2 regions of the Enterobacter sp. DVT3837 genome follow, and region 2 is predicted to be linked to the other one. Evidence: predicted binding sites of a transcription regulator. Region 2 holds the regulator's gene; the other holds the start of a gene.
The links. The regulator Fur, encoded in region 2, represses iron uptake genes when iron is present. The targets are predictions, from matches to a motif close to ATAATAATGAGAACNACTATCAA.

Region 1 (9,792 bases), 2.0 Mb from region 2:
CGGCGCCGTTCCTGCCGATGTCCCGGGAAGAGATGGACCAACTGGGCTGGGACAGCTGCGACATCATTCTGGTCACGGGCGATGCCTACGTTGACCATCCGAGCTTCGGCATGGCCATTTGTGGCCGCATGCTCGAAGCACAAGGCTTCCGCGTGGGGATCATCTCTCAGCCTGACTGGAACAGCAAAGACGACTTTATGCGTCTGGGTAAACCCAACCTGTTCTTCGGCGTAACCGCCGGCAACATGGATTCGATGATCAACCGCTATACCGCTGACCGTAAGCTGCGTCATGACGATGCCTATACCCCGGATAACGTGGCGGGTAAACGTCCGGACCGCGCCACCCTGGTGTATACCCAACGCTGTAAAGAAGCCTGGAAAGATGTGCCGGTGATCCTGGGCGGCATTGAAGCAAGTCTGCGCCGCACCGCGCACTACGATTACTGGTCAGATACCGTGCGCCGCTCGGTGCTGGTGGATTCTAAAGCCGACATGCTGATCTACGGTAACGGCGAGCGTCCGCTGGTGGAAGTCGCACACCGTCTGTCGCAGGGGGAACCGGTGAGCAGTATTCGCGACGTGCGTAACACCGCGATCATGGTGAAAGAGGCGCTGCCGGGCTGGAGCGGGGTCGATTCCCGTATTATTGACATGCCGGGCAAAATCGACCCTATCCCACATCCTTACGGCGAAGATCTGCCGTGTGCCGATAACAAGCCGGTTGAGCCGAAAAAAGCGGAAGCGAAGGCGATTGTTGTACAACCGCCACGCCCGAAACCGTGGGAAAAAACGTATGTACTGCTGCCGTCCTACGAGAAGGTAAAAGCTGACAAAGTGCTCTACGCGCATGCGTCGCGTATTCTGCACCATGAAACCAACCCGGGCTGTGCCCGCGCACTGCTGCAGAAACACGGCGAGCGCTATATCTGGATCAACCCGCCAGCGATCCCGCTGTCAACTGAAGAGATGGATAGCGTCTTTGCGCTGCCGTATAAGCGCGTGCCGCACCCGGCATATGGCAACGCCCGTATCCCGGCGTATGAGATGATCCGCTTCTCGATCAACATCATGCGCGGCTGCTTCGGCGGGTGCTCGTTCTGCTCTATTACCGAGCATGAAGGACGCATTATCCAGAGCCGCTCTGAAGATTCGATCATCAATGAGATCGAAGCCATTCGCGATACCGTACCGGGTTTTACTGGCGTGATCTCCGATCTTGGCGGCCCAACCGCCAACATGTACATGCTGCGCTGTAAGTCGCCGCGTGCAGAGCAAACCTGCCGTCGTCTCTCATGCGTCTATCCGGACATCTGCCAGCACATGGATACCAACCATGAGCCGACAATCAATCTCTATCGCCGCGCCCGCGACCTTAAAGGCATCAAGAAGATCCTCATCGCCTCCGGGGTACGTTACGACATCGCAGTGGAAGATCCGCGCTACATTAAAGAGCTGGCAACGCACCACGTTGGCGGCTATCTGAAGATTGCGCCGGAGCACACCGAAGAAGGCCCGCTGTCGAAAATGATGAAGCCGGGCATGGGCAGCTATGATCGCTTTAAACAGTTGTTCGATACCTACTCTAAGCAGGCAGGGAAAGAGCAGTACCTGATCCCTTACTTCATCTCTGCCCACCCGGGTACGCGCGATGAGGACATGGTGAACCTGGCGCTGTGGCTGAAACAGCGTCGCTTCCGTCTGGATCAGGTGCAGAACTTCTACCCGTCACCGCTCGCCAACTCGACGACCATGTATTACACCGGCAAGAACCCGCTGAGTAAGATTGGTTATAAGAGCGAAGACGTGGTGGTGCCAAAAGGGGATAAACAGCGCCGTCTGCACAAAGCGCTGCTGCGTTATCACGATCCGAAAAACTGGCCGCTGATCCGTCAGGCGCTGGAAGATATGGGTAAAAAGCACCTGATTGGCTCGCGTCGCGACTGTCTGGTACCGGCTCCTACCCTGGATGAAATGCGCGAGGCGCGTCGTCAGAATCGCAATACGCGCCCGGCGTTGACCAAGCACACACCGATCGTGCACCAGCGTTCAAACGGTGGGACGACGGCGAAGAAGCCAGCCAAACGTAAAGCGTAAAATAAAAACCCCGGCAAGCCGGGGTTTTTTTATCTATCCGCCAAACTGATCCGGGTCTGGCCCAAGCCGTTTGCCCTTATCCAGTTTCGCAATCTCACCCAACTCATCTTTGTCCAGGCGGAAATCCCAGACGTCGAAGTTCTCGGCGATGCGCGAAGGGGTGACCGATTTCGGGATCACCACCAGGCCGTTATCCAGATGCCAGCGAATCACAATCTGTGCTGGCGTCTTACCGTATTTATCCGCCAGGTCGCGAATAATTTTCTGATCAAATACGCCTTCACCACCCTGAGCCAGCGGGCTCCAGGATTCGGTCTGGATATTGTGGGTTGCGTTCCAGGCGTGAAGCTGGCGCTGCTGCATCAGCGGGTGCAGCTCGATCTGATTGATGACAGGAGCGATACCCGTCTCGTCGATCAGGCGCTGCAGATGGTGAACCTGGAAATTACAAACACCGATACTTTTCACCCGTCCCTCTTTTTGCAGCTCAATCATTCCTTTCCAGGCATCAACATAATGGTCGATAGCCGGAACAGGCCAGTGCATCAGCCAGAGATCGATGTAATCGAGCTGGAGCTTGTCCAGGCTCTCCTGCAGGGCTTCGCGGGGGCGCTTTTGATCGTCGTTCCACAGTTTAGTGGTAATGAAAAGGTCGTCGCGGGGCAGGCCAGCGCTGGCCAGTGCCTTACCCACACCGTCTTCGTTTTTGTACGCAGCGGCGGTATCAATCGACCTGTAGCCGACTTCCAGGGCTTTATGAATGGCGGAGACGACCTCGTCGTTACCGGCTTTCCATACGCCGAGCCCCAGTTGGGGCATCACGTTGCCGTCCTTCAGCCTGATTACGGTTTGGTTTGCCATTTTTCCTCCTTCAGGTGCGCATCGTCGGAGGGTTTCTCCGACGATGGGGTGTGCATTAAGTCTGGACGAAATGTCAAAAAACGAAAGTCGGGAGGACAAAAACGCTTAGCGTGCCGCTTCGTAGATACGACGGCTCACGTCCAGCGTGATGTCGCCGTGCTCACCCAGGTGAGTCATACCGTGTTCTTCCAGTTTCGCCAGCAGGGCAGGGATGGAGCTACCATCCAGGCCGTAGCCAGAGAGACGCGTTGGCACGCCCAGGCCTTCAAAGAAGTTGCGGGTCGCTTCGATGGCGGCATCAATACGCGCATCGTCAGAACCTTCGGTAATGTTCCACACGCGCTCGGCGTACTGCAGCAGTTTGGCGCGTTTGGTGTCACGTTTTTCGTTCCACAGCGCAGGCAGTACTACGGCCAGCGTCTGAGCGTGATCCAGACCGTGCATGGCCGTCAGTTCGTGGCCCAGCATATGGGTTGCCCAGTCCTGAGGCACACCCGCACCGATCAGGCCATTAAGCGCCTGCGTTGCCGCCCACATCACATTGGCGCGAACATCGTAGTTTTCTGGCTCTTTCAGCGCTTTCGGACCTTCTTCAACCAGCGTCAGCAAAATGCCTTCCGCGAAGCGATCCTGAATTTTGGCATCCACCGGGTAGGTCACGTACTGCTCAACGGTATGCACAAAGGCGTCGACCACACCGTTAGCCACCTGACGTGCAGGCAGGGTGTAGGTGTAAACCGGGTCGAGGATGGCGAACACAGGCTGAACGTGTTCGTTCATAAAGGCCTGTTTATCACCGGTGGTTTTGCGGGAGATCACGGCACCTTTGTTGGATTCAGAGCCTGTGGCTGGCAGAGTCAGTACCGAGCCCATCGGGATAGCGCTTTTCACATCGCTGCCACGGGTTTCCAGGATATGCCATGGGTCGATGCCGTCAGCGTAATGTGCCGCTGCGGCGATGAATTTGGTGCCGTCCAGCACTGAGCCACCGCCAACGGCCAGCAGGAAGGTGATGTTCTCTTCGCGGGCGATTTTCACTGCATTCATCAGCGTTTCGTAAGACGGGTTTGGCTCAATGCCGCCGAATTCACGCACGTCCAGACCTTCCAGGGCACTGTAAACCTGATCCAGCACGCCGGTTTTTTTCACGCTGCCGCCACCGTAGGTGATCAGTACGCGGGCGTCAGCAGGGATCTGTGCGCGCAACTCGGCAATAGCGCCTTTACCAAACAGAATGCGGGTTGGGGTGTGGAGATTAAAGTTGTTCATTGCTCGTTCCCTTATGTGGGTGAAAAATCGTGGTGGCGCAGAAGGCTACCTGATGCTGCACATTGTGGCTGTCCGGGGCTATCCTCTCAATGCACATTCCTGCCGATGTCTTGCCCATTTCTACAGAGCGCTGGAGAAAGCGCGGAAAAGCACGCACACTATCAACGTCGGAAACCGTACCCGGAGTAACGTAATATGAACCGTGAAGCGATCTGTCATCAGCTCACAATGCAGATTAAGAGACTGATAGATAATGAAAATGGTGTCAGCAATTTGCTGCCGGACATTCGCCTGCTCTACGGTACGCAACCCGGGACGCGCACGCCGGTCATGTATCAACCAGGCATCGTTTTTCTCTTTTCTGGCCATAAAATTGGCTATATCAATGAACGAGTCTTCCGTTACGACACCAATGAATACCTGCTGCTGACAGTACCTTTACCCTTTGAATGTGAAACTTTCGCGACAGAGGCCGTTCCGCTGGCGGGTATTCGCGTCAATGTCGATCTTCTTCAGTTGCAGGAGCTGCTGATGGAGATTGGCGAGGACGAGCTTTTCCAGCCGTCAATGGCGTCAAGTGGGATTAACTCGGCAACGCTATCAGAGGAGATCCTCTGTGCCATTGAACGCCTGCTGGACGTGATGGAAAGGCCGCTGGATGCACGTATTCTCGGCAAGCAGATTATCCGCGAAATTCTCTACCATGTACTGCTGGGGCCGGGTGGGGGGGCCTTACTCGCGCTGGTGAGCCGACAGACCCACTTCAGCCTGATAAGCCGCGTGCTCAAGCGTATTGAAAGTCAGTACACGGAAAACCTGAGCGTCGACCAGCTCGCGGCAGAAGCTAATATGAGTGTCTCGGCGTTTCACCATAATTTTAAGTCGGTGACCAGCACTTCACCGCTGCAGTATCTCAAAACCTACCGCCTGCATAAGGCGCGAATGCTGATGATCCACGATGGCATGAAGGCCAGCGCGGCGGCGATGAGGGTGGGCTATGAAAGTGCGTCGCAGTTCAGTCGGGAGTTTAAGCGCTACTTCGGCGTCACGCCGGGGGAAGATGCGTCACGTATAAGAACCATGCAGGGAGCGTGAAGGGGAAGCTTAGGCCGGGTAAGCGGTAGCGCCACCCGGCTTTTGTTTATGCACTGCAGTACTTTTTCTTAATCACTACCGCAATGGTCCCTACCAGCCCTGCCACCAGCAGGAAAATCGGCAGCACCATCAGGAAGGTCATCACCTGATCTTCGTGGTGTTTCACGAACGGGATCATATTCAGCGCGTAGCCGAGCGTCGTGACCACACCAACCCACAACAGGGCGCTCAGCCAGTTAAAGAACTGGAAGCGGCGGTTCGACAGACCAGAAATGCCCGCCATTGTTGGCAGCAGAGTACGAACAAACGCCAGAAAACGCCCTGCCAGCAGTGCCAGCAGGCCATGCCGATCAAACATGCAGGTCGCACGTTGATGATATTTATGCGGTAACTGGGCCAGCCAGCTTTTCACGACGCGCGTGTTCCCAAGCCAGCGGCCCTGCAAATAGCTCAGCCAGCAGCCCAGGCTGGCTGCGGAAGTGAGGATCACCATCGTTGGCGTGAAGTCCATGACGCCTTTGCCGATCAACGCCCCGGCAAGTAAAAGCAAACTGTCACCGGGTAAAAATGACGCTGGCAGTAATCCATTTTCCAGAAACAGAGTCGCGAACATCACGAAATAGACGATACCTAAGACGTGAGGGTCCGCCAGCGCGGCAAAATCGTGTTGCCAGAGCGCTGCGATAATATCTTGAATAACAGCCATGGACTTTCCTGTGGAACAGCAGATATAGAGCTATTGTACTCCTTTATTTGCGCTTCGGGTTTGATCCCGGGCGCAACTAATGCGGACTTTTCTGGTGGCAATGTTCACAAAAACGTCCAGGGAGTACATTTTCAGCCAGCACTCTACACGATACGTTCAAACCCTGCTGTTAAATCCGCGATTAAATCGTCAACATTTTCTAAACCGATATGCAGTCGGATCAGGGTTCCGCTGAAGTCCACTTCACCACCGGGACGCAAAGCCGCGATCTGCTCCGGTTGGTTTGGCAGGATCAGGGATTCAAAGCCGCCCCAGGAGTAGGCCATGCTGAAGAGGGTAAAATTATCCAGATAGTTTGCCAGTTCGTCATTATTCAGCCGTTTTTTAAGAACGAATGAGAACAAACCGCTACTCCCCGTAAAGTCCCGTTGCCAGTATTCATGACCTTTGCTGCCGGGCAACGCCGGATGGTTGACGCGCTCAACCTGCGGGTGTTGCGCCAGCCATTCGGCTATTTTCAGGCTGCTTTCGTGATGCTGACGCAGGCGCACGCTCAGCGTACGGAGCCCGCGGCTGGTCATGTAGGCGGTATCCGCATCCACCATTTGCCCCATCAGGTAGGCATTTTCACGCAGCTGATCCCAGCAGCGTGCATTGGATACCGCAGTGCCAATCATGCCGTCAGAATGGCCAATCAGGTATTTGGTCGCCGCCTGAATCGAGATATCAATGTCAAACTCCAGTGCTTTAAACAGCACGCCCGCCGCCCACGTGTTGTCGATCATGATGATCGCTTCTGGCGCTTTGCTGCGAACCGCTTTCACGATAGCCGGGACGTCGTGGACTTCCATGGTGAGTGACCCTGGAGATTCCAGGAACACGATACGCGTGTTTGGCTGAATAAGTTCTGCGATGCCTTCGCCGATCAGCGGGTCGAACCAACCGGTTGTTACGCCGAGCTTACTGAGGATTTTGGTGCAGAAGTCCTGGCTGGGTTCATAGGCGGTGTTGGTCATCAGGATATGATCGCCTTGTTCCACAAACGCCAGAATAGTATTGGCGACGGCTGCCGCCCCACACGGGAACAGCGCACAGCCCACGCCGCCTTCCAGTTCGCACATGGCCTCCTGGAGTGAAAAATGGGTTAGCGTGCCGCGACGACCATAAAAAAGTCCGCCTTTTGCGCGGTTACGCGTGGCGATTTTTTTCTCCTCAACGGTATCAAATACCAGTGAGGAGGCTCGTTGAATCACGCTATTGACCGATCCCTGGGTGTATTTTTTGCTGCGTCCTGCCTGTACCAGCGTGGTATCAAGATGCTTCTTTGTCATGTTCGCTAACCCTGTTTTTATACGTCTGGACGTCCAGACTACCACGATTGTAAAAAACTGCACCCGGATACTTATCGAATAAGCAGAAAATATTAGCAAAAAATCGCATAAGAAATTTTTACTGCGTAAGCGCAAGGAAAGTGAGCGAAAATTACGGCACCATGCAAATACTAATGAGAACTACTATCAATTCGACGATGTTTTGATATTATTACGTTCAGATTTTGTGATTTGCGTCCTGGAGATACAGAGTGGGTAATAATTTGATGCAGACGGATCTCTCCGTTTGGGGCATGTATCAACATGCTGACATCGTGGTTAAGATTGTGATGATCGGCCTGATTCTGGCGTCCGTTGTCACATGGGCTATCTTCTTCAGCAAAAGTGCTGAGCTGCTTTCGCAGAAGCGTCGCCTTAAGCGGGAGCAACAGCAACTGGCTGAAGCCCGCTCTCTGGATCAGGCTTCAGATATGACCTCATCCTTCCACGTAAAAAGCCTGACCACCCTGTTAGTTAATGAAGCTCAGAACGAGCTGGAACTTTCCGCTGGCAGTGAAGATAACGAAGGTATTAAAGAACGTACCGGCTTCCGTCTGGAGCGTCGTGTTGCCGCTGTAGGTCGACATATGGGCCGTGGCAATGGTTATCTGGCGACGATCGGCGCGATCTCGCCGTTCATCGGGCTTTTCGGTACGGTCTGGGGCATCATGAACAGCTTTATCGGTATCGCGCAGTCTCAAACTACCAACCTTGCGGTGGTTGCGCCGGGTATCGCGGAAGCGCTGCTGGCGACGGCAATCGGTCTGGTTGCAGCAATCCCGGCTGTGGTTATCTACAACATCTTCGCGCGTATGATTGGCAGTTACAAAGCCACTCTCGGTGATGTTGCAGCACAGGTTCTGCTGCTGCAAAGTCGCGATCTTGATTTGAATGCCAGCTCGGTTAAGCCGGTGCACGCGGCGTCTAAACTGCGCGCAGGTTGATGCTATGGCGATGCGTCTGAACGAAAATCTGGACGATAACGGCGAAATGCATGAAATCAACGTAACGCCGTTTATCGACGTTATGCTGGTTCTGCTGATTATCTTCATGGTGGCTGCGCCGCTGGCGACGGTGGATGTGAAGGTGAATCTACCTGCCTCTTCCAGCCAGCCACAGCCGCGCCCGGAGAAGCCAATCTATATCTCGGTAAAAGCGGATAAATCCATGTTCCTCGGGAACGACCCGGTGACGGCCGACTCTGTCATCCCGGCGCTGGATCAGCTCACGGGTGGCAAGAAGGACACCACGGTCTTCTTCCGTGCGGATAAAACCGTCGATTATGAAACCATGATGAAGGTAATGGACACGCTGCATCAGGCGGGTTATCTGAAGATTGGGCTGGTCGGCGAAGAGAAAGCGACCGTGAAGTAAAAAAGAGCTGGCGAAAGCCGGCTTTTTTTATGCATATCGGTTTGATTATTTTTTTGTATCAGTGGATGCAGGAGCGGTCGGGTGAGAAGCCAGCGCGTCCTCATCAAGCGCCACGCAGGTGACGTTTGAGGTACGGTACTCACCGTCTGACAGCTTGCGCGTCAGACGCAGGGTGGCGATTTCTCTGGCAAGCAGATACTGATAATTGGCCTCAAGACGTCCCAGTACCTTCTCTTTCAGCTCTGGACGCTGCTCGATGATGGCATTCACCACGGCACCGTAAATTTCTTCTTTGACCTGTAGCGGGTAAATTTCACGGCGATTCTGCCATTTCAGACGCACCAGCGTCGCCGGGATCGATACCAAATCTTGTGTTATACGCGTCATCTCGTCATTTTTTGTCTTTCTCAGCGCGTCGAGATTTTGCTTTAAGATAAATTCATCACTTTTTTTATCATCTAAAGTCAAATAAACGTCGTTATTTTTAATTTCTTTCACGTTAATCTTCCCCCAGGGTGTAAAATATAGGGTTGTTTTTTTCTCGTGTAATTAGATTAAGCCAAATTTCATTGCCCGCTTCATTTATTTCTTCTGTTTTTTCGGCCATTATTTGACTTAGTTTCTGGGCATCTATTTCGCCTTCGGCTTGCAGGTCATTCAGCAGATGGACAAAGGCTTCAATTTTTATAGCGCGAAATAAGCGGTCCTTTATATGACGATCGTGCTCTTCCAGCAACATATTACGGGATTTCCCTGTTTGGGAAACGCCAATTAATATGTCAGGCTCGAAATCGGAGAGCTTTCTTTTTCCCTGAGTGAAACTCGCCTCTTTTTCTGCTTCCGCGGGTTGCTGTTCCACAGACGCAATGTGGTACTTAGCCGGGACGAGATAGTCGGGCAGCATTTTTAATTTCCTTTAATTTCAACAGGGTGGGGTTGGTAAAGGCGTGAGATTCGTTGACAATATCATGAGGCAATTTTAAAATCAAAAAAAATGGAGCCTACCCATGAACAGCATCTT
Region 2 (9,792 bases):
ATTGCAGTCCTCGGCGGAACGCTGGGCGCGGCGGTGATCTATATCGTCTCGACTAACGTGATTGCCGGGATTGTGCCAAACATGGATCTGGCTAACTCTACGGCGCCGTTTGGTCTGGCCTTTGCGCAGATGTTCACGCCAGAAGTCGGGAAAGTGATCATGGGCCTGATGGTGATGTCCTGCTGCGGTTCACTCCTCGGCTGGCAGTTCACCATCGCTCAGGTCTTTAAATCCTCGGCTGACGAAGGGTACTTCCCGAAAATCTTCTCCCGCGTCACCAAAGCGGATGCACCGGTGCAGGGCATGCTGGCGATTGTCATCTTCCAGAGTGGATTATCGCTGATGACCATTAGCCCGTCGCTGAACAGCCAGTTCAACGTGCTGGTTAACCTGGCGGTCGTGACGAACATCATTCCGTATATTCTGTCGATGGCGGCGCTGGTGATTATTCAGAAGGTGGCGAAGGTGGATCCACGCAAAGCGCGGGCGGCCAATATCGTGGCGCTGATTGGGGCAATCTACAGCTTCTATGCGCTCTACTCATCCGGCCAGGAAGCGATGCTTTACGGCGCAATGGTCACCTTTATGGGCTGGACGCTGTACGGTCTGGTGTCACCACGGTTCGAGTTAAAGAATAAGCACAGCTAAAAAAAAGGGAGCCATTCGGCTCCCTTTTTCATTCTTACGCGTTTTTCAACACTTCACTGACAATCTCTACCGCTTCTTTCTCAATCTGCTGACGATGTTCAGCGCCGAGGAAGCTTTCGCAATAGATCTTGTACGCATCTTCGGTACCGGATGGACGCGCGGCGAACCAGCCGTTTTCAGTCATCACTTTCAGGCCACCAATAGAGGCTCCATTACCCGGTGCAGCCGTCAGGCGTGCAGTTATCGGGTCGCCAGCCAGCGTGCTCGCACTGACCATCTCCGGAGAGAGTTTGGACAGGGCGGCTTTCTGAGCTGAAGTCGCCGATGCCTGAATACGGTTATAGCTTGGTGCACCAAAGCGTGCAGCCAGCTCATTGTAGTGTTCCTGCGGGTTTTTACCGGTGACAGCGGTAATTTCCGCCGCCAGCAGGCACATAATGATGCCGTCTTTGTCAGTTGACCACGGCGTGCCGTCGAAGCGCAGGAAGGACGCGCCCGCGCTCTCTTCACCGCCGAAGCCGAAGCTGCCGTCGTGCAGACCGTCAACGAACCATTTGAAGCCCACCGGCACTTCCACCAGCTTGCGGCCCAGCGCGTCGACCACGCGGTCGATCATCGCAGAGGAGACCAGCGTTTTGCCCACAGCAACCTCTTTGCCCCACTGCGGACGGTGCTGGAACAGGTAGTTAATCGCGACCGCCAGGTAATGGTTCGGGTTCATCAGCCCTGCCGGGGTGACGATACCATGACGGTCGTAATCCGGGTCGTTGGCAAATGCCAGATCGAATTTGTCGCGCAGCGCCAGCAGGCCCGCCATCGCACATTCAGAGGAGCAGTCCATACGGATTGCGCCGTCTTTATCCAGGTGCATGAAGCGGAAGGTCTGATCGACGTGATCGTTCACGATGGTCAGATCCAGCTTGTAATGCTCAGCAATGCGTTTCCAGTATTCAATACCGGAGCCACCGAGCGGATCCACACCCAGCTTCAGACCGGCTTTCTGAATCGCCGCCATGTCGACGATATCCGCCAGCCCTTCAATAAACGGCTGCACCAGATCCAGCTCTTTCACATGACCAGATGCCATCGCAGCATCCAGAGAAATACGCTTCACACCTTTCAGGCCATCGGCTAACAGGGCGTTAGCACGATCTTCCACCACTTTGGTGACGTTAGTATCAGCCGGGCCGCCATTAGGCGGGTTGTATTTGATACCACCATCTTCCGGCGGGTTGTGGGATGGCGTGATAACGATCCCGTCAGCCAGCGCGCCCCCTTTCTTGTTGTGCACAAGAATGGCGTTAGACACCGCAGGCGTTGGCGTGAATCCGTTATTCTCCTGAATAATCACATCAACGCCGTTTGCGGCCAGCACTTCCAGGACAGAAATGAATGCCGGCTCAGACAAAGCATGGGTATCTTTTCCCACATAGCATGGACCGGTAACGCCATTTTTGGCGCGCTCTTCCGCAATGGCCTGAGCAATGGCCAGAATGTGCGGTTCGTTAAAGCTATGGCGCGCCGCGCTACCGCGGTGACCAGATGTACCAAACTTCACGGCGTGTTCTGCATTGCCCACAACCGGCTTCAGAACGTAATACTGCGCGGTCAGCTGAGCGACATTAATCAAATCGCTTTGTTGTGCAGGTTGGCCTGCACGGCTGTGATTTGCCATTACCGGGTCCTTCTGATGCAAGGGTTAAATTGTACCGCAAACCTTTTCAATCAATTCCGCCGGGAACTGCATAGACTGCATGATGTGTTCAATCATGCTGCACTTGCGGCCCGTATTGGTATTGGTGATCACCCAGTACGGAGTGCCAGGGACATGTTTGGGTTTGGTTTGATTGCCATTTTGCAGCAGCGTTTGCTCGTCACCCGCGAAATAGACGCGAGTACGACCGTGCAGCGACTCGGTCGCTTCAGCAAACGCTTTGTTATCCAGTGAGTAGAGTGTAGACAGCACCAGCATAAAGCGGTTAACCGCCTTTTTTTGCTCCGCATATTCATCGGACAGCAGCAGCTCGCGCATCGCCCGTACTTTATCTTTTGCCGGTGTCACGGCAGGTTTTGCTTGTGCAACAACGCTCGGCTGAGACACGACATCTTTGGTAACTGGGGTGACAGGCTGTGAAGCGGCGGAAATTTTAAGCATGCGCCGTAAAATGTCGGACGCACTCTCCCCGATATGCCGCGTCTGGCTGGCAATATACTGATAGAGTTCGTCATCAACTTCGATTGTTTTCATCTTAATCCAGTGCGATATCTTATCTGAATACAAGTCATTGGGATTATAAGGTCAAATCCCAACAGCGGATAGCGTCAAACCAGGTTGGCGGCAAAAGTCAGATTAAACTGGAACCTTGCAGCCGGGCGGCAGAATGGTCAACATGATACCCTAACCTGACATACGTAAAAAAAGAACTTTGCCATGAAATTGAATACCCGAGCGCAAACTGCACAATCGCCGAACAATAATTCTCCCATCGTACTGGTTCACGGACTTTTTGGCAGCCTGGATAACCTGGGCGTGCTGGCGCGCGATCTGGTTAGCGATCACGACATTTTGCAAGTCGACATGCGCAATCACGGTCTTTCAGGGCGCTCAGAAGAGATGACCTACGCGGCAATGGCGCAGGATCTGCTGGATACGCTGGATGCCAACAACCTGCAAAAGGTCACCCTCATCGGGCATTCAATGGGCGGCAAAGCGGTAATGGCCCTGACGGCGCTGGCACCTGAGAGAATTCAGGGTCTGGTGGTAATCGATGTTGCTCCGGTGGATTACGACGTTCGACGCCATGACGAAATTTTCGCGGCGATCAACGCGGTAACAGAGGCTGGTGCTACAACGCGTCAACAAGCGGCTGCCGTCATGCGTGAGCATCTTGATGAAGAAGGTGTCGTGCAGTTCCTGCTGAAGTCATTTGTTGACGGACAATGGCGTTTTAACGTGCCGGTGCTCTGGGAGCAGTACAACAATATCGTAGGCTGGGAAACGGTACCTGCCTGGCCACACCCTACCCTCTTTATTCGTGGCGGTAACTCGCCTTACGTCACCGACGCGTACCGCGACGCATTGCTGGCGCAATTCCCGCAGGCTCGCGCCCATGTTATCGCCGGGGCCGGACACTGGGTTCACGCGGAAAAACCTGACGCCGTATTGCGCGCCATTCGCCGCTATCTTGCTGATACTGCAAATTGATTAAAAAGAGAGCGACTGGAAGGCTGCAGGCTTCCAGTCGTTGGCGTGCCGTTTTTGGTGATGTATGATGGCGCGCTTATCGCCCGGGCATTAGCAGGGCGGCGTGTTTCCCCCGAAGTCTCAGAATCATGGCCAAAGAACAAACGGACCGTACGACACTAGATCTGTTCGCGAATGAGCGTCGCCCGGGACGACCGAAAACGAATCCGCTTTCGCGCGATGAACAGCTGCGTATCAATAAACGCAATCAGCTTAAACGCGATAAAAATCGTGGGCTTAAGCGTGTCGAACTGAAGCTCAACGCCGACGCCGTCGATGCGCTTAACGAGCTGGCTGACGCGCGAAATATCAGCCGCAGCGAACTCATTGAAGAGATGTTGCTCGTCCAGCTTGAGACGTTACGCAGCCAGGCATAAGTCTGAAAATCCCCTTTATCGCCCTTTTCATGTAGCACAGAGTGCAGTCCTGCGCGATAGCTGTTTCCGCAGGGTTGCCAGTTCTGCTATTATTGCCCTTATCCGTGGCCTAATTGCGCCACCATACTATTAAGTTTCAAGAGGTTATTTTACTCATGGCAATCATCGGCATTTTCTTCGGCAGTGATACCGGCAATACCGAAAATATCGCAAAAAACATTCAAAAACAGCTCGGTAAAGACGTTGCTGATGTGCATGACATCGCCAAGAGCAGCAAAGAAGATCTCGAAGGCTATGACATTCTGCTGCTGGGTATTCCAACCTGGTACTACGGTGAAGCCCAGTGTGACTGGGATGATTTCTTCCCGACGCTGGAAGAAGTTGATTTCAACGGCAAGCTGGTTGCCCTGTTTGGCTGTGGCGATCAGGAAGACTACGCAGAATATTTCTGTGATGCGCTGGGTACCATCCGCGACATCATTGAGCCAAATGGCGCGGTTATCGTAGGCCACTGGCCAACGGCGGGTTACCACTTCGAAGCCTCTAAAGGCCTGGCTGATGACGATCATTTCGTGGGTCTGGCCATCGACGAAGACCGCCAGCCTGAACTGACCGCAGAGCGTGTTGAGAAGTGGGTTAAGCAGATCCGTGAAGAACTGCACCTGGATGATATTCTGAACGCCTGATTTTTATCGTGGCGCAACTGCGGTTGCGCCACGCCCCAGGTCAAACCGATTAAATTAATTGCTACAATCTTTTAACTTTTTCGCCCAGACCTGTACAATGTCTCCCTGAAAAATGTGGTTTCCATTGAGCAAGTTTGTTGGTGATACCCCATTTTTATAAGCATATTTTGCCTGAGACTTGCTGTTTTCATTTAGACATGGCAGTTCTATAATGAGACGCATTACCCAAGGTGCATTTTCTGTCACTTCCTACAGAAGTGAATCGTTTAGTAACAGGACAGATTCCGCATGACTGACAACAATACCGCATTAAAGAAGGCTGGCCTGAAAGTTACGCTTCCTCGGTTAAAAATCCTTGAAGTGCTTCAGGGTCCAGACAATCACCATGTCAGTGCGGAAGACCTTTATAAACGTCTTATTGACATGGGCGAAGAAATTGGGCTCGCTACCGTCTATCGCGTGCTGAACCAGTTTGATGACGCGGGCATTGTTACCCGTCATAATTTCGAAGGCGGTAAATCTGTATTCGAACTGACCCAGCAACAGCACCACGATCACCTGATCTGCCTCGACTGTGGCAAGGTCATTGAATTTAGCGATGACTCCATCGAAGCGCGCCAGCGTGAAATCGCGGCTCGTCATGGCATCCGCCTGACCAACCACAGCCTGTACCTGTATGGTCACTGTGCTGAAGGTGATTGCCGCGAAGACGATCACGCGCACGACGCTAAATAACTCAAGCTTTCATACTCTGAGCCAGCCGCGAGGTTGGCTTTTTTTTGCCTGTTATTTGACGCAAAAAAGCCCGGTAGCGTTGTGCTACCGGGCATGATGACAGAGAATTATTTGCTGTTGTTAGTGCGAATCTCTTTCCAGATCTGGTCGCAACGCTTCGCCACTTCCTGATCGTTTCCGGTTTTACGTGCCTGAATACAGGCCTGGTAATCCATCACGCGAACGTTTTCCTGTGTGGCGAACTGCTCATGTGCCTTCTCTTTCTTCAGCACATTCAGCACGCTCTGACAGGCTTCGATCTTCTCCGGTGAACCTTCCGCTGTGTTAATGCAGGCGCTATACGCCTCTTTAAGACGCGAGTCCTCTTTCGGTGCCTGCTCCTGCGCACACCCCGCCAGCCCCGCAGCCAGCAACGCGACGATTACGATGTTTTTCATCATGTTCTGTCTCCATTAGAAGATAGTGAATGGAGCGATAACCATGAATTTCACGTCACGCTCATCCTGGAAGATGTTGCCGTAACCGCCTGCGTAGCTCGGAATGTCGGAGTGGTTGTCATACTGGGTGAAGTGCAGTTTGAACATCGTGCCTTTCGCGCGGCCGTCCTGCAGGGTGTAGATAGCATCCAGGCTGTAAGAAGACTCTTTCAGGCGATAGTTTGGATCGTAGTAAGCGTCCGGTGTAGCCATATCTGCAGGTTTTGCATCCCAGGCATAAGCGTAAGATGCACCCACCGCCCAGCCTGGCAGGTTCCAGTTTTTCAGATCATACATCGCGCCGAAGAACACCGCTTTTTCGCCGTCGGCGTTGAAGTCAGAGCGGTTATCCCACCAGATATCAAGACGACCGTTAGACGATGCATAGGTTGGGGTCATACGCTGCAGGAAGTACCCCTGCTGCCCTTCCGCTTTCACCCATGTGCCTTCCAGACGCAAATCAACCTGTCCGACTTTGTAGCCGAAGGTGAGTGCCTGCAACCACGCGGTGCCGTCATAGATATCATTGACGCCACCATTACTGACTTTGTCGCGCGTACCGTAGAACTGGTAGCTGGTGCTCAGCGGGCTACCCGCGATATCAAATTTATAGCTGGCCTTGGCAAAGTACTGATCGATGTAACCTTGAGCCTGGCCAAATGCCGCCTCAAGTACCAGGTCGTTTTTAAAGTCGTATTTAGCACCCAGTGAATGGAGATAATCTACTTTGGTTTTCTTATCGTTCTGGTAGAACTTGTCCATTTCAATGTGCCATGGTGCTTTGTACTCGTTGGTCCACATATAGGAGAAGCTCAACGCACCTGCATCACCGTAATCAAAGTTGGCACCCGCTTCCGCACCCTGGTAAGTACCCGGCATAAAGCTCCAGTGTGGTGCTAACAATGTCTGACCGGTTGGCTGAATATAACCACCGCGCGCCCATACCGGGCCGTATTTGAATTTCGCTGCTGCCTTATACAGGCTGATACCGCTTTTATCTCCGGACCAGTCTTCTTTATAGGCTTTATTACTGGAGGAGAATGCGATTTCGTTCGGGTGGGCGCTGTCGCCGTTTTCCGCCATTTCAATTGCCGTGAATGCAGCAATATCCAGACCGAACATATCGGCAGCATAACCAGACTGGAAATCCAGATTGGCGTTCCAGGTTGAGTGAGAAAGGTTGGTTTTGTATTTGTCTTCAGTGACGTCTTTACGGTCACGTTCACGCTGCCAGTAGTAAATCCCCCCCGTGAGGGTTGAATCATCAATAAAACCTGCTGCCTTCGCCTCTGGTGCAATCACCAGGCCCGACATTGCTGTCACACCGGCAATAGCCAGCGCCAGCGCACTACGTTTGCCACTGAACGTACGCATAGATTATTCCTCTTTGACGAATTAAAACGCCTTAAACGGCGAAAAATATAAAAGACCTAATGGTCAGGGGTAGTTAGAAATACCCTCGAATTAACTACCGCCTTTAGATTATTTTTCGCGACGCGAATTATCAATGCTTTTCAGCGAGCAAAAGTCAGGATTATGACGAAGTGCACATAATTGGTAGTGATTTGTAACATCTGTGCCAATGCGAGGATTTACAGGGAATAACGCGTATTTTGAGGGAGTGCCGGCCATTTATTCTGTATATTTTTTGTCCTTAAGGCTATTCGTAAATATTGAAACTTTTTTTGAGTAAAATAAGTAGCACCTCATTGACCTGAATTTCGCACATACCTTATTTGAGCTGCGCGTTAATGGCCTGATCGTTAAATAAAAAAACGCCGCTTATCGCGGCGTTTGTCTCTCATTGACCAGAACTGCAATATTATTCGCCGATCTTAGCCCAGGTGTCACGCAGACCAACGGTACGGTTAAACACCGGTTTTTCCGCCGTGCTGTAACGGCTATCCAGGCAGAAGTAACCTTCGCGTTCGAACTGGAACGCTTTACCCGCTTCGGCCGCTTTTAAAGACGGCTCGGCATAACCCTGTTTAATTACCAGAGATTCCGGGTTGATCGTCGCCAGGAAGTCTTCGGCAGCACCAGGGTTAGGGACACTGAACAGACGATCGTACAGGCGAATTTCAACAGGCAGCGCGTGTGCAGCGCTTACCCAATGGATAACGCCTTTCACTTTACGGCCATCAGCCGGATCTTTGCTCAGGGTTTCAGCATCATAAGAACAGAAGATGGTGGTGATATTGCCTTCAGCATCTTTCTCTACGCGCTCAGCCTTGATGACGTAAGCATTACGCAGGCGCACCTCTTTACCCAATACCAGACGCTTGTACTGCTTGTTCGCTTCTTCGCGGAAGTCAGCACGATCGATCCAGATTTCAGCGCTGAACGGTACGTCGCGGCTACCCATTTCCGGTTTATTCGGATGGTTAGGCATGGACACCAGCTCGCTTTCACCCTGCGGGTAGTTTTCGATAACCAGTTTCACTGGATCGATGACTGCCATTGCGCGCGGCGCGTTTTCGTTGAGATCTTCACGAATGCAGGATTCCAGAGACGCCATTTCAATGGTGTTATCCTGCTTAGTCACACCGATGCGTTTGCAGAACTCACGAATAGAAGCGGCGGTGTAACCACGACGACGCAGACCAGAGATGGTCGGCATACGCGGATCGTCCCAGCCTTCAACGTGCTTGTCGGTCACCAGCAGGTTCAGCTTACGCTTGGACATCACGGTGTATTCCAGATTCAGACGAGAGAACTCGTACTGACGTGGATGCACAGGGATAGTGATGTTATCCAGTACCCAGTCGTACAGACGACGGTTGTCCTGGAACTCCAGCGTACACAGAGAGTGAGTAATGCCTTCCAGCGCATCGCTGATGCAGTGGGTGAAGTCGTACATCGGGTAGATGCACCACTTGTTACCCGTCTGGTGGTGTTCCGCAAACTTAATGCGGTACAGCACCGGGTCACGCATCACGATGAACGGAGATGCCATGTCAATTTTGGCACGCAGACAGGCTTTGCCTTCTTCGAAGCCACCGGCACGCATTTTTTCAAACAGCGCCAGGTTCTCTTCCACGCTGCGATCGCGGTACGGGCTGTTTTTACCCGGCGCGGTCAGCGAGCCGCGGTATTCACGGATCTCATCGGCAGACAGCTCGTCGACGTACGCCAGACCTTTGTTAATCAGCTCTACCGCATAGGCATACAGCTGATCAAAATAGTCAGAGGAGTAGCAGATGTCGCCAGACCAGTTAAAGCCCAGCCATTGCACGTCGTTCTTGATGGACTCAACGTATTCGATGTCTTCTTTTACTGGGTTGGTGTCATCGAAACGCAGGTTGCACTGCCCCTGGTAGTCCTGGGCAATGCCAAAGTTCAGGCAGATAGATTTCGCGTGACCAATATGCAGGTAACCATTCGGCTCCGGCGGGAAACGCGTATGAATTGTGGTGTGCTTACCACTGGCCAGATCTTCATCGATGATCTGACGAATAAAGTTACTCGGGCGGGCTTCTGCCTCACTCATCGTGGATTCCTCAAAGCGTAAACAACGTATAACGGCATATGATCTTATAAGCCGGACGTAGTGACAACCCTTAAAACGGCTCTGAAGAAAATAATGGGGGCATTTGCTGCAAAAAAAAGCGGCGAGGGATATCCCC

Region 1: the regulator Fur is predicted to act here: its motif matches at 7,526-7,548, upstream of exbB (tol-pal system-associated acyl-CoA thioesterase).

What each region holds. Positions count from the first base shown of each region.
Region 1 is NZ_JBWDLA010000001.1:2,183,047-2,192,838, forward strand. Features, by position in the region: gene AC0XWG_RS10690 (YgiQ family radical SAM protein) at 1-2,096, shown strand, start outside; gene dkgA (2,5-didehydrogluconate reductase DkgA) at 2,130-2,957, opposite strand; gene yqhD (alcohol dehydrogenase) at 3,063-4,226, opposite strand; gene AC0XWG_RS10705 (AraC family transcriptional regulator) at 4,422-5,321, shown strand; gene yghB (DedA family general envelope maintenance protein YghB) at 5,368-6,027, opposite strand; gene metC (cystathionine beta-lyase) at 6,171-7,358, opposite strand; gene exbB (tol-pal system-associated acyl-CoA thioesterase) at 7,610-8,341, shown strand; gene exbD (TonB system transport protein ExbD) at 8,346-8,771, shown strand; gene AC0XWG_RS10730 (hypothetical protein) at 8,817-9,269, opposite strand; gene AC0XWG_RS10735 (hypothetical protein) at 9,271-9,675, opposite strand; gene AC0XWG_RS10740 (ESA_00282 family adhesion-associated protein) at 9,779-9,792, shown strand, end outside.
Region 2 is NZ_JBWDLA010000001.1:143,199-152,990, forward strand. Features, by position in the region: gene potE (putrescine-ornithine antiporter) at 1-648, shown strand, start outside; gene pgm (phosphoglucomutase (alpha-D-glucose-1,6-bisphosphate-dependent)) at 683-2,323, opposite strand; gene seqA (replication initiation negative regulator SeqA) at 2,348-2,896, opposite strand; gene ybfF (esterase) at 3,080-3,853, shown strand; gene ybfE (LexA regulated protein) at 3,982-4,269, shown strand; gene fldA (flavodoxin FldA) at 4,425-4,955, shown strand; gene fur (ferric iron uptake transcriptional regulator) at 5,244-5,690, shown strand; gene chiQ (ChiQ/YbfN family lipoprotein) at 5,798-6,127, opposite strand; gene chiP (chitoporin ChiP) at 6,143-7,540, opposite strand; gene glnS (glutamine--tRNA ligase) at 7,989-9,656, opposite strand.